2 regions of the Mesorhizobium sp. M0047 genome follow, and region 1 is predicted to be linked to the other one. Evidence: predicted binding sites of a transcription regulator. Region 1 holds the regulator's gene; the other holds the start of a gene.
What was found. The regulator HrcA, encoded in region 1, represses chaperone genes, less so after heat shock. The targets are predictions, from matches to a motif close to GTTAGCACTCNCNNNNNGNGAGTGCTAAC.
Positions count from the first base shown of each region.

Region 2: the regulator HrcA is predicted to act here: its motif matches at 3,028-3,056, upstream of NKJ89_RS10240 (co-chaperone GroES).

Region 1 is NZ_JAMYUW010000062.1:4,623-11,773, reverse strand. It holds gene hemW (radical SAM family heme chaperone HemW) at 1-585, opposite strand, end outside; gene rdgB (RdgB/HAM1 family non-canonical purine NTP pyrophosphatase) at 582-1,229, opposite strand; gene NKJ89_RS33400 (VOC family protein) at 1,229-1,639, opposite strand; gene rph (ribonuclease PH) at 1,823-2,539, opposite strand; gene hrcA (heat-inducible transcriptional repressor HrcA) at 2,720-3,802, shown strand; gene NKJ89_RS33385 (hypothetical protein) at 3,893-4,090, shown strand; gene NKJ89_RS33380 (PQQ-dependent sugar dehydrogenase) at 4,206-5,555, shown strand; partial or broken gene NKJ89_RS33375 (LysE family translocator) at 5,761-6,377, shown strand; gene cysK (cysteine synthase A) at 6,594-7,151, shown strand, end outside.
Region 2 is NZ_JAMYUW010000008.1:128,017-135,167, forward strand. It holds gene NKJ89_RS10225 (DUF982 domain-containing protein) at 1-502, opposite strand, end outside; gene NKJ89_RS10230 (hypothetical protein) at 578-802, opposite strand; gene groL (chaperonin GroEL) at 869-2,500, opposite strand; gene NKJ89_RS10240 (co-chaperone GroES) at 2,558-2,872, opposite strand; gene NKJ89_RS10245 (hypothetical protein) at 3,223-3,567, shown strand; gene NKJ89_RS10250 (usg protein) at 3,591-3,869, shown strand; gene NKJ89_RS10255 (hypothetical protein) at 4,206-5,096, shown strand; gene NKJ89_RS10260 (transporter substrate-binding domain-containing protein) at 5,218-6,306, opposite strand; gene NKJ89_RS10265 (hypothetical protein) at 7,059-7,151, shown strand, end outside.

The DNA.
Region 1 (7,151 bases):
CGACAGATGATCGGCGGCGTGGCCGATCGCCTGTTCGAGTTCGGCCTGCCACGCTTCCGGTGTCTGGCCGGGTCGGGCATAGATCAGGTCAAAGGACAATCTTGGGAAGATTTCCCGCGCGAGCCCGATCGCGTGCAACGCTTCCTCGACATTGTGAAGCCGGCCGAGGAAGCGCAAATCCTTGTCGTTCAGCGCCTGTACCCCGAGCGAGACGCGGTTGACGCCGGCCGCCCGGTAGCCGCGAAAGCGTTCGGCCTCGACCGAGGACGGATTGGCCTCCAGCGTCACCTCGATGCCGTCCGGAACGGTCCAGTTCCTAGCCACGGCGTCCAGAGCCCTGGCCACCGTTTCCGGCTTCATCAGCGACGGCGTGCCGCCGCCGAGAAAAATGCTGGTGACCTCGCGCGGCCCGGTGCGCTCGCGCATCGTTGCCAGTTCAGCCTCGAAAGCGCTGGCGAAGCGGTCCTGATCGACTGGCTGGTGGCGGACATGGCTGTTGAAATCGCAATAGGGGCACTTGGCCGCGCAGAACGGCCAATGAATATAGACGCCGAAGCCCGGCGTCCGGTCGAGCAGCATGCTCATGACGAACCCAATCGTGCTTGGGCGAACTTCTGGAAAGCGCGAGCGCGGTGCGACAGCGCGGTCGGCTGGCCGGGCTTCCAGCCATGTTTTTCCTCGGCGCTCATCTCGCCGAAGGTTTTTTCGAAGCCATCGGGCAGGAACACCGGATCGTAGCCGAAACCGAGATCGCCGCGCGGCGGCCAGACGAGCGTGCCTTCGGCCTCGCCGCGATAATATTCGGCTTCTCCGTCGGGGAACGCCAGGCAGATGACGGCGACAAAGCGGCCCTTGCGTTGTTCGGCCGAGGCGGCGCCGACTTCCTGCAGCGCCACTTCGGTGCGTTGCATAGCCATTCCGAAATCGCGCGCGCCGTCAGGGGTTTCCGCCCAGTTGGCGGTGTAGACGCCGGGCGCGCCGTCGAGCGCGTCGACGCACAGGCCGGAATCGTCCGACAGCGCCGGCAGGCCGGTCGCCTTGGCCGCGGCCAGCGCCTTGATGTAGGCGTTTTCCTCAAAGGTGGTGCCGGTTTCGTCGGGCTCAGGCAGGCCGTAGTCCTTGGCCGATTTCGCTTCGAAGCCGAACGGCCCCATCAGATCGGCGAATTCGCGCAGCTTGCCTTCATTGTGGCTGGCGACGACGATCTTCTTTCCATCGAGAGAATGCATCAAAGGCCCCAGATTCGTGGCTCGGCGAATTCGATCGAATTGCCCGAGGGGTCGCGTATATAGATCGAACGGCCGCCCTGCGGCCATTCGAATTCGCTTTCGATGGCTATGTTTTTCGCCTCGAGACGCGCTTTCCAGCGCACGATCTCGTCAGCGGTCGCCGCAAAGCAGAGATGGCCTTCGCCGACAGCGCCATGTGGCGGCACCGGCAGCCTGGCGTCGGGCGCCGGCGGGATTTTGGTTGCCTCGGCATTGAAGACGAGCAATACGCCCGGCCCGCAGCGGAAGAACAGGTGGCGGCCATCGACTTTGCCGAAGAGGGTGAGGCCCAGGACGCCGGTGTAGAAGGTTTCCGCGGCGACGAGGTCGGTGACGTAGAGAGCAGATTCCAGGATGGCGGAGGGCGTCACGAGGCGCCCCCCTCTGGCCTGCCGGCCATCTCCCCCTCAAGTGGGGAGATTGGCAGCTTTGGCGCCTCCGCACATCTCACGCCGCCGGAAGGTGGCGCAAACCAGCGGGATAGCCGATCTCCCCCCTTGAGGGGGAGATGGCCGGCAGGCCAGAGGGGGGCGCTCAAGCTCGGCATTTGAGAACTAAGCCACCGCCATCTGCTGCAAACTGACCAGGCGCTGAATGCCCTTCTTGGCCAAGCCCATTAATTCCGCGAACTGCCCTTCCGAAAAAGGCTCGCCTTCGGCGGTTCCCTGGATCTCGACGATGCCGCCCTTGCCGGTCATGACGAAATTGGCATCGGTGCCGGCCGCCGAGTCCTCGATATAGTCGAGGTCGATAACCGGCTGGCCGTCATGGATGCCGCAGGAGATCGCGGCGACGTGGTCCTTCAGCACCTTGGCGACGCTGGCCATCTGGCGGGCTTCCATCCAGCGCAAGCAGTCGTAGAGCGCCACCCAACCGCCGGTGATCGAGGCGGTGCGGGTGCCGCCATCGGCCTGGATGACGTCGCAGTCGACGGTGATCTGTTGCTCGCCCAGCGCTTGCAAATCGACCACGGCGCGCAAGGAACGGCCGATCAGCCGCTGGATCTCCAGGGTGCGGCCGCCCTGCTTGCCGGCGGAAGCCTCGCGGCGCATGCGCTCGCCGGTCGAGCGCGGCAGCATGCCGTATTCCGCCGTCACCCAGCCCTTGCCGGAATTGCGCATCCAGCCCGGCACTTTTTCCTCCAGGCTGGCCGTGCACAGGACATGCGTGTCGCCGAACTTCACCAGGCATGAGCCTTCGGCGTGCTTGGAGACGCCGCGCTCGAAGGAGATGGCGCGCATTTCGTCGAATTGGCGTTTGGAGGGGCGCATTCAGGCTGCTTTCTTGTCATTTTTCGGGAATCTTGGCCGGCTTGTAGCCGCATGGGACGCATGGCGCAAAGGAAAATGGCCTGACGATCCGACACAGACACCGGGGCGATCTGACACAGACACCGGGTTGCGCGGGCCGTAGCGAAGTCTATATCTTTGGGCCGGAGGTTTTTGGCCGCAATGACCAAGGCAGTCGATCCAAGTTCGCAGGCGCCCGCGCTTCAATCATTGGACATGCGCTCGCGCGATATCTTCCGGCGCATCGTCGATTCCTACCTCAAGGACGGCGAACCCGTGGGATCACGCAGCCTGTCGCGCATCCTGCCGTCTTCGCTGTCGCCGGCCACCATCCGCAACGTGATGAGCGATCTCGAGCATCTCGGCCTCATCTACGCGCCGCACATCTCGGCCGGCCGGTTGCCGACGCAGGCCGGCCTGCGCTTCTTCGTCGACGCCTTCATGGAGCTTGGCGATCTGTCCGACGAGGAGCGCCGCGCCATCGAGGCGCAGGTGCGGGCATCCGGCTCGGGCGCGACGCTGGAACACATGCTGACCGAGGCCAGCCAGATGCTGTCGGGCATGTCGCGCGGTGCCGGCCTGGTGCTTGCCGCCAAGAACGAAGTGGCGCTGAAGCACATCGAATTCATCCAGCTTGAGCCGACCAAGGCGCTGGCGGTGCTGGTGTCGCAGAATGGCGACGTCGAAAACCGTGTCGTCGAGCTGCCCGCCGGCATCACCGTCTCGCAACTGCACGAGGCCTCGAACTTCCTCAACGCTCATATCCGCGGCCGCACGCTGGCGGAGGCGCGGGTCGAGATCGCCCGCATCAAGGAAGAGACCAGGGCCGCCCTCGACACGCTGTCGCAGGACCTCGTCGAGAAGGGGCTCGCGGTGTGGGCCGGCGCGGACAGCGGCCTGCCGGCACGGCTCATCGTGAGCGGCCGCGCCAATCTGCTCGAGAACGTCACCGCCCAGGCCGATATCGAACTGTTGCGGCACCTGTTCGAGGACATGGAGACGCAGGACGGACTGATCCAGCTGCTCGACCTCGCCGAGGAAGGATCGGGCGTGCGCATCTTCATCGGCTCGGAAAACAAGCTGTTCTCGCTGTCGGGCTCGTCGCTGGTGGTCGCGCCCTATCGCGACAAGGACGCCCGCGTCGTCGGTGCGCTTGGGGTCATCGGCCCGACCCGGCTCAACTATGCCCGCATCGTGCCGATGGTCGACTATACGGCGCAGCTGATTTCCCGCATGCTGCGCTAAGCGTATTGATGTTCAGGTGATGCCGGCCTGACCTGAATCTCAACACCTTAGACTCAAAAAACAAAGAACAAGCAGCTGAGGAGAAAAACAATGGCGCTCGAAGAATTCAAGGCCCGGATCAGCCTGCTGCTCGAGGAGATGGTCAACCAGCCGGAAGACCAGCACGAGATCCAGGAGCAGTTGCGCGAAAAACTGCGGGAAATGCGCGCCATGGGCCTGCCGCTGCCGGCCGATCTCGTCGCGCTGGAAAAGCGTCTCGATGACGATTTCTACGCCGCTGGGACCTGAGGCTAAAAAACCTCCGCTTTCACTTCAACTGATCGTGTGCCGCGGAACAACGGACGAAACCGCTCGTTTGCCCCCTTTGCAGCCGTTCACTATGTGACCAGGTTTGGAGGATTGAATGATCCGATTGGCTGGGCTGGCTCTCTCCGCTGCGGTGTTTCTCGCCGCCGCTGCATTCGCACAGCAAGCGGAGCCCGTATTGAAAGGTGCCGCCGCCTTCGGCGACTGGCGTGCCGACAGGCCCGGTGTGCGCCGCCTGATCAAGCCGAACGATCTGCCAAAACCCGACGTCACCAAATCCGCCTCCAACAGCGCCGGCCTTGCCGAAAGGCCGGCAGATGCCAAGCCGAAACTGCCGCCGGGCTTTTCGGCCGAGCTGATCGCGTCGGGCATCGACAATCCGCGCGTCGTCCGCGTCGCGCCGAACGGCGACCTGTTCGTCGCCGACAGCGAAGCCAACCAGATCCGCGTCTACCGCCTGGCCGACGGTAGCGCGAAGCCGGCGCAGCACGGCATCTTTGCCCGCAATCTCAACCAGCCCTATGGCATTGCTTTCTATCCACCGGGCAACGACCCGCAATGGGTCTATGTCGCCAACAGCGACGGCATTGTGCGCTTTGCTTATCACAGCGGCGATCTGAAGGCCGCCGGCGACCCGGAGACCATCGTCGACAACATCCCTTCAAGTCATCACTGGACCCGCGACATCGCTTTCTCTCCGGACGGCAAGACGCTTTATCTATCGGTCGGCTCGGGTTCGAATGCCGCGCAGCATATGGGCAAAGAACCGAAGGGCGGCCTCGGCGCCTGGGCGACGTCGCAGCCGCTCGGCGCTGCGTGGGGTCCCGAGGATGGCCGCGCGGCTGTGCTGGCCTTCGATCCCGACGGCAAGAACGGACGCATCGTCGCCACGGGTCTGCGCAACTGTTCGGGCATGGCCGTGCAGCCGGCGACCGGCGCGCTGTGGTGCGTCGTCAACGAGAGCGATGGGCTCGGCGACAATGTGCCGCCGGAATATGCGACCGCGGTCAAGGACGGAGCCTTCTATGGCTGGCCCTGGTACTATATCGGCAACAACGAGGATCCGCGTCACAACGGCGAGCGCCCCGATCTTGCCGGCAAGGCTGATATTCCCGACGTGCTGATGCAGGCGCATTCGGCGCCGCTCAACATCGCCTTCTACGAAGGGAAGACCTTTCCGGCCGAATACAGGGGCGACGCCTTCGTCGCGCTGCATGGTTCATGGAACCGTGGCAACAGGACCGGCTACAAGGTGGTGAGATTGCTGTTCAGGGACGGCAAGCCGACCGGCGAATACGAGGATTTCATCACCGGCTTCGTCGTCTCCAACGGCGAGGTCTGGGGTCGGCCGGTCGGCGTGGCGGTGGCGAACGACGGCGCGCTGATCGTGACCGAGGACGGCAACGGCACCATCTGGCGCGTCACCCATGACGGCGATCGCTCCTGAGCAATCTTGACACAAACCCCTCACCCGGATTGCCAACGGCGGCGCCAGGCTCTTCTCCCCGGCGGAGACGGTGACCGCGAAGCGGCCGGATGAGGGCGCCTTCTCTGCGTGTTGCAGCGACATCTGGTGCAATGGATTCCGATCCCAGGGAATTCAATCCTGGTCCATTCTATGCGACAAGGCGTTCTGATTTGAGGCCGCAGCCATGACGCTCACCGGATTCCTCGCCTACAGTGCGGCGCTCGGCATCGCCGCCGCCATCCCTGGTCCCGGCGTCACCGCGCTCGTTGCGCGTGCGCTCGGCTCCGGCTTCCGCTCGTCGTTGGCGATGTCCTTTGGGCTGATGGCTGGCGATCTCACCTACCTGACCGCCGTGGTGCTGGGTCTCGCCTTCGTCGCGCAGACCTTCGGCGTATTTTCCTGGCTATCAAATGGCTCGGTGTCGCCTACCTGGCCTTTCTCGGCTGGCGCTTCTGGAACAGCGGCATCACGCCCGAGACAGTCGAAGCGAAAAAGGGCAAGGGTGGGCTACTGTCGAGCTTTGCCGCCGGCCTGACCGTCACGCTCGGCAATCCGAAGACGATGATCTTCTACCTCGCGATCACGCCGACCATCGTCGACCTGAAGACCATCACACTTACCGATTACAGCATTCTCGTTGCGCTGACGGTCGTCGTACTTCTGGTGGTGCTGGTGCCGTATCTGGCGCTGGCGGCCAAGGCGCGCTGGTTCCTGAAGTCGCCGCGCGCGCTCAAGGCGCTGAACCGCACCGCCGCCGGCTTCATGGTCGGCGCCGCTGCAGCGATTGCCGCCCGGCAATAGAGGGCTTTTCGGCCAAACCATTTCGCAAACAGGCCTTTGCGGGAAATGCTTTTCCGAGAGGGCGATGTTTTCGACACAGGTCCCACTCGGATATTTTCAGCCGACAGTCTATCTTGCACGGCCAAAGGCCCTATCTTGGCGGCTTGAATTCCACTTGCCTGAAATTCCCCACTTGCCTGAAATTCCCCTTGCCTGAAAATTCTGGGAGCGAAACCAATGAACAAGCCCGTCACCTCTGCCCGTTTACCCGGTCGCGGCCGCGTCTACGATTCCATCACCGATACGATCGGCGACACGCCCCTGGTGCGGCTCGACAAGTTCGCTCGGGAAAAGGGCATCGTCGCCAACCTGATCGCCAAGCTCGAATTCTTCAATCCGATCGCCTCGGTCAAGGACCGCATCGGCGTGGCGATGATCGAGGCGCTGGAGGCTTCCGGCAAGATTTCTCCCGGCAAGACCACGTTGATCGAACCGACGTCGGGCAATACCGGCATCGCGCTTGCCTTCGCCGCTGCCGCCAAGGGCTACAAGCTCATCCTGACGATGCCGGAAACGATGTCGATCGAGCGCCGGAAGATGCTGGCGCTGCTCGGCGCCGAGCTGGTGCTGACCGAGGGTCCGAAAGGCATGAAAGGCGCCATCGCCAAGGCCGACGAACTGGCCGCGACGATCCCCAACGCAATCATTCCGCAGCAGTTCGAGAACCCCGCCAACCCGGAAATCCATCGCACGACGACGGCCGAGGAAATCTGGAACGATACGCATGGCGAGGTC
Region 2 (7,151 bases), on a different contig from region 1:
CCATCACGCTGTCGATCTTCCTCGGAAAACCCACTCCGACCAGAAGGGTGACCGGTTCCTTGAACTGCCCATGATTCATGGCTCGTGCCTCCTCTCGATTGTGCAGGACCTGCGGCGGACCGAAGACCGAAGAGCGCTGCCCGCCGGGGCTAGGGTGGGTGGGGCTGGACGTCTTGTATCGAGGATTGAATAGCCGTTTCGGTGCCGCCGATCGCGCCCGGATCGCCGCCCAGTTCGGTCCTGGCAAGCTCGATCCGGTCAGTTCGAGCTTGGCCGGCCCGACACTGGCCGCGCCGAGCGACGGAACGCATCGGCCCGGCGCCGGCAGCGCCCTGTGCGCCTTCACCAGCGCCTCCAGCCAAGCGACGACGGCAGGCGGAGACGGATTGCGGCCATCAAGCCAGGATGCGACCTCGCTTTGCGGACGGCCAAGTTCGGCCGCCAGGTCGCCCGCCTCCCATCTCAGTATTTTCAGGCATTCACGCAACCGGCCCGCAATCACATCTCCACCTCCACAACAGCAAATGTTTTCCGTCGCATGCAACAGGACGAAGATCGCTAAACAGCGCTCGCCAGTTCAGCCGCCGGCGGACGCCTTGGCAGCGGCCGACACCTGCTGCGCGGCAAGGAACATCAGCGTCGACGCCGCGGTACGCCGGTTCCAGCCGGCGGCTTCGGCCATGTCGAGCAGCCCCGCCAGCAGCGGCTGCAGTGCGCTCCTGCATTCAGTCTCGTAGGCCAGGAATTCCTTTGCCTGATGCGTCGGCGCCGGTACGGCTCCGAGGCCAGCCATTGCATCCATGTATACCTCCACTTTTTTCCGACTGATGCCCGCTCCCCGTGGGGAGCGGGCGGATTGGCCGCGACCTCAGAAGTCCATACCGGCGCCGGCCGGCATGGCCGGGGTGGCGGCTTCCTTCTTCGGCTTCTCGGCTACCATCGCTTCGGTCGTCACGAGCAGGCCGGCGACTGATGCCGCGTCCTGAAGAGCTGCGCGTACCACTTTCGCCGGGTCGATCACGCCCTGGCTGTAGAGATCGCCGAATTCGTTGGTCTGGGCGTTCCAACCCCAGCCGAACTCGTTCCTCTCGCGCAGCTTGCCGACGATGATCGACCCCTCCGCGCCTGCATTCTCGGCGATCTGGCGGACCGGCGTTTCTATGGCGCGGCGAACGATCTCGACCCCGGTTCGCTGGTCCGCATTGTCGGTCTGCACAGCATCTAGCGCCTTGGCGGCCCTCAGCAACGCGACGCCGCCGCCGGGCAGCACGCCCTCCTCCACCGCAGCGCGGGTCGCGTGCAGTGCGTCGTCGACGCGATCCTTGCGCTCCTTGACCTCGACCTCGGTCGAGCCGCCGACCCGGATCACCGCGACGCCGCCGGCGAGCTTGGCCAGCCGCTCCTGCAGCTTCTCGCGGTCGTAGTCGGAAGTGGTCTCCTCGATCTGAGCCTTGATCTGGGCAATGCGGCCCTGGATCTCTTCCTTGCGCCCGACACCATCGACAATGGTGGTGTTCTCCTTCTCGATCACCACCTTCTTGGCGCGACCAAGCATCTGCAGCGTGACATTCTCCAGCTTGATGCCGAGATCCTCGCTGATCGCGGTGCCGCCGGTGAGAATGGCGATGTCTTCCAGCATGGCCTTGCGGCGGTCGCCGAAGCCTGGCGCCTTGACGGCCGCGACCTTCAGGCCGCCGCGCAGCTTGTTGACGACCAGCGTCGCCAGCGCCTCGCCCTCGACGTCCTCGGCGATGATCAGCAGCGGCTTGGAAGACTGCACCGCGGCTTCGAGCACGGGCAGCATCGCCTGCAGGTTGGAGAGCTTCTTCTCGTGGATCAGCACATAGGGCTCCTCGAGCTCCACGCGCATCTTGTCCTGGTTGGTGATGAAATAGGGCGAGAGATAGCCGCGGTCGAACTGCATGCCTTCGACAACTTCGAGTTCAGTCTCGGCGGTCTTGGCTTCCTCGACCGTGATCACCCCTTCATTGCCGACCTTTTCCATCGCCTGGGCGAGGAAGCGGCCGATCTCGGCATCGCCATTGGCCGAGATGGTGCCGACCTGCGCGATTTCGTCGTTCCTGGTCACGTTGCGGGCATTGGCCTTCAGCTCGGCGACGATCGCGTCGACCGCCTTGTCGATGCCGCGCTTCAAATCCATCGGGTTCATGCCGGCGGCAACGGCCTTCGCGCCTTCCTGGACGATGGCCTGCGCCAGAACGGTCGCCGTCGTGGTGCCGTCGCCGGCAATGTCGCTGGTCTTGGAGGCCACCTCACGCACCATCTGCGCGCCCATGTTCTCGAACTTGTCCTCAAGCTCGATCTCCTTGGCGACAGTGACGCCGTCCTTGGTGATGCGCGGCGCGCCGAATGACTTGTCGATGACGACGTTGCGCCCCTTGGGGCCGAGTGTCACCTTCACCGCGTTGGCGAGGATGTCGACGCCGCGCAGCATCTTCTCGCGCGCTTCGGTATGGAATTTCACCTCTTTGGCAGCCATTGGATCACTCCTTCATCTAGGCAGCATTCGTTGACCGGTTGGATCTGGAAGAAGCCGTCATGCAGCCTTCTTCACTTGCTCGGCCTGCTCGATCACGCCCATCACGTCGCTTTCCTTCATGATGAGCAAATCCTGGCCGTCGAGCCGGATCTCGGTGCCCGACCATTTGCCGAACAGGATGCGGTCGCCGACCTTGACGTCGAGTTCGGTCAGCTTGCCGCTGTCGTCGCGCGCGCCGGGACCCGTGGCGAGCACCTCGCCTTCCTGCGGCTTTTCCTTGGCGGTGTCAGGAATGATGATGCCGCCCGCCGTCTTTTCCTCGGCTTCGACGCGGCGGACCAGAATACGGTCATGCAATGGACGGAACGCCATTTCGTTCTCCTTTTGGACAAACAAATTTCTACGGCTCCTCCGCGCCGGACCGACCATATCGGACCGGCACGGGGACGCTGCGACCCTTTGCAGCATCGCGCGCGCATATCGAGCTAGTTTGCCGGTTTGCGGTTTCAAGAGCCCGGCCAAAAAAATTTGGCACTCGGGCACTGCGAGTGCCAAAAGCCTGTTAACGCAGGCTTATTCCGCGAGGACGCCCTTATTCCGCGAGGACGGGCCGCCGCTTGAATCTTCCGCCACCACCCAACAAATTATCTCCCCGCCGGCGCCATCGCGGGCGCCGGAACCGCTTACCCTCCTAAGGAGTTGTTCGCAGACGGAGCATATCGATGGAACGACAGACTTATTCACCGATCACTTCCACCCCGGCCGCCGAAACATCCGACCACGCGTTTGACCGCCTGCTCCAGCCGGCCAGCCACTTCAACCATCCCGAAGAGGTGCTGAGCGACGACACGCTCGACCTGTGGGAAAAGCGTGCCATCCTGTCTTCCTGGGCGTCGGATGCCTGCGCCGTCTATTCCATGCCGGCACTGCGCCAACCGCCGGGCGCCAGCCAACCAGTGTCGTTCGACCAGATCATGGACGCGCTGTTCAAGCTCGACGGCGACGCCTCGGCGCCACCTCATGAGCCCGGCGAGTTCCCTCATCTCTTCGACAGGCTGGGCGCCTGATATCCGACAGAAAGGAGAAACGAATGGTCGCAAGCGTCAGCAAGGAATTCCGCCTCCAGATGGAAGGCTATGGCCTGACCACGGCAGAGATTCACTATCGCCTGCCCGACCATCCGAGCTTGCTTCAGCTCTATGTCTGGCAGGACTACGACCTTGCCCCCGACTTTCCCGAACTCCACGGGTTTTTATCCTACTGGGAGCGCGAACTCGAGGGTCCGCTGCATTCGGTTCGGGTGGCCCACCACCGGCTGATCCGGCCTTCGGAATGGCGAGCCATCGACGGCATCATCGCCATCCAGTAAGCGATTCGCACGGCTCGAGCGCCGCGCTCACCGGGAGCCGATAAACGACCTCAGCATCGCCGCGCGAGCGTCCCGGCCCGAGGCTTCGCTCTATGCTCAGATCACTTGGATTATCGACAGCCAATGACTGAGCATGGCGTGGCCAAGGAATCGGCTTCAAAGATTCGTCGCCTTCATGACTTAAGCAACTACAAGTTACTGATGAATTATATTGGACAAGCGATTTTGGTGGCGGGATAACTATTTTTTCCCGGCACTCCACTTCAACCATTGCTTAACTGCCGTGCTTCATTCTGTGTATTGCACCCAAGGCATGTGAAATTCAAGGATCGCTCGATGCAGATCACCTCGGACCTCACCTTCACCATACAGAAGCTGATGTCGGCCAGAAGCGGTTTTGCCGGCGCCGGCCAGCCGACCTTGGTCAAAGCGGGCACAGCGCTGCGGACCGAGGACCCGGTCATTCGTCCGGGCGCGACCGGCAACGAGGACGGCATCGAATACGATCCGTTCAGCGGCTTCGGCCAGACCTCCAAGACCGATGTGCCGGCGACTTCGTCCATCGGAGCGGCTTCTACGACTATGGCGGACGACCCCTATATGCTGGCCGGCAAGGCCAATTATGGCGAACTCTATGCCGAGTATACGCGCTTCATTATCTCGATGGTCGAGGCGGACCGCCGGCACGAAGACTCCACCGTTGCCCGCTATTTCATCCCTGCCGGCGAGACGCGGGAAACGGTGATGGCAATGGACGAGCATGACTATATTTGGGCTGTCGAGGACGAGATGGGGGCCGCCGCCGACCGCAGCCCGCAGGCGCAGGCGTACAAGGCGATCAGCAACCAAAGCCTTAGCTACGCCGACGCAAGCAGGATGACTTCCGATTCATTGTTCAGCCTGCAGAAGGCATTGCCGGCTCTGAACGCGGCGTTGGCGCGCATCAGTCCCGAGGTCGTTGAGGCGCGTCTGCAAAGTATCGGCGACGACCCGAAGCGCCAACGTCTCGCACAACAGATTGCCAAGAACGATATTCTCTCCGCCAAGATCGACCTACGCTACGTCGACAGGATCATCAAAGGTATCGAGAGTGGCTTCAACAAGATTGATGGCGATATCCTGGTGAAGAATGACCAAGGCCAGTACCATCTTGGTGATTTCTCGATCTCGTTCAAGGGCGAGACGATGCTGACCTCCAAGGACACATTCAAAGCGTTCACGGGCTGAGTCGCGGCGCCCGTCGCCTCGGCGTGAAATCTCCATGGGCCTTGGCCGCAAGCCGAAATAGTCGGTTTCGGTTGAGCGATGGGGCGGGAGCCAAATCTCACCGCCGATTGACACCCAAACATCATTGAGCAGACCCAAAATACTTGGTCCGCAGATCATCGATCTCGCCCGCATCATGAGCGCCAAGCACTTCTATCGTCAGGGGGCGGGTCAGGAGGCTCTGTCGCGGAAGCGCGAAGCCGTACTTGTCAGGTTCGAACAGTGGCCCTACCACCTTCACCGGTAGACCGGGGTGGGTATAGGCGTGGTATTCGAGAACGGGGGCATCGGCGATGATTGCAGCGACGTCGCCATTCACAAGACCCTCGACGGCGCGATCGAGCCCAGCGTAGGTGAGGGTTTGCAGCCCCTGTTGCCGAGCAAAATCCTCCTCGACGGTGCCCGTCAGCACACCGACCGGCCTGTCGGTCAGATCGGCGAGGCCATTGATCTTGTTTGTGAGAGAAAGGGTGGTCATCACGCTCGTCACCGACGAGGTGACATAGGCAAGGACAGCGATACCACAGGCCAGCCATAGCCCCTGCCAGATACGGCCGACCCAGCCGAACAGGTTCTTTCGCGAAGGCGACTTGCCGGATGTCGCGACAGACATCACCGTATAGAAGCTCTCGGCAAAGCCGTCGCGCCACCGCTTGGGAAAAGCCTCGTCGAACTGGCGATCGAAGAAGGTGAGCAGGACCGTGACAGCCAGGATGATCAAGGCGATCCAGGCATAGGCTTTCAGGAAGCCGGCATCGCTAAGACCCGCGATCAGGTTGCCGAAGCCCTTTCCCTGATCCGTGCTGATCATGATCCGCATGCCGCCGTCGAACCAGGGCTGGGTGAAGTCGAGCAGTTCGGCGCGGGATTGATTGATCGTCAAATTTGTGACCGCTACGTCGACTTTGCCGGAAGCGGTCGCCACAACCAGATCGCGAATGGTGTCGAACTGGACGTAGCGATACTGGCGGCCGAGTTTAGCCGCGAGGCCCTCCCAAAGATTGATCGCCATGCCGGTGAACTGCCCCTTATCTTTCATGACGAAGGGAGGGTTGACAAAGAGGCCGACGTTCAAGGGCTCGGAAGGCTGTTGCGCCTCGGCTGCAACTTGCGGCCACAACAACATCAGGAACAGAATGAAGGAGCCGGCTAGCCTGCACCAGGTCCGCATGGCAATCCTTTCCTTGTTGGCATCTCAACCCGGTCGAGGAAGGCAAGGGAATTTCGCCAGAAACCGGAAAGCCTGGCGCGTCCATGGAAGAGCGGCGACCGGCCCTCGCGCGTTGTTGCCGGCCAAGTGCAGAACAGTCCGATCGGCTGTTTTGCGGCATGCGGCAGTTCGGAAAACAACCTGTCGTGCCGGCAGCTTTTCTTTCGGATGCATGCAACGGCCTGGCCAGTAACGAAAACAGGCTTTACAACACATCAGGCCATGCCCTATCCAAAAAGAAGTCATTCAGTGATACGCCATTTTCATTTTGGTATGGATTTGAAACAACAAGGCGATATATTTGCGAAGCGATATGGATTACAGAAATAAGTTATATTCATATGTTACCATGATTTTCTGATAACGTCATTTCAGTATCTGCTAAGACATCATCACGAATTCCAGACTATTTTCCATATTATTAAGCATTTGCAAAATTCAACCCGCGCTATGGCGCTTTTTTCTTGCCACAGGCCGACTTCGGATGCAGCTTTTTTTGGCAACAGCATCCGCGTCCGCGGATTGCTGCATGCTTGGGCGGACGGGCGCTAAGCATGGAAAGGTAAATCGACATCCGCTGATGCGGACTCCCGTGAGCTCGATCCTGCCCGCTCTTCTTTTGAGACTGTGGACCATCTCCATCCCAGGCTGCTCTCGGTCGTCGAGCCACACATTTGACGGAAACCCGCAGCCGCCAGCCAGTCGAGGAATGAATGATGAAATTCACAGTCTACGCGATCATCGCCACTGCCTTGGTGGCGGTCGCCGGATGCACCACCGATGACTATGATGGTTGTCGCGGAAAC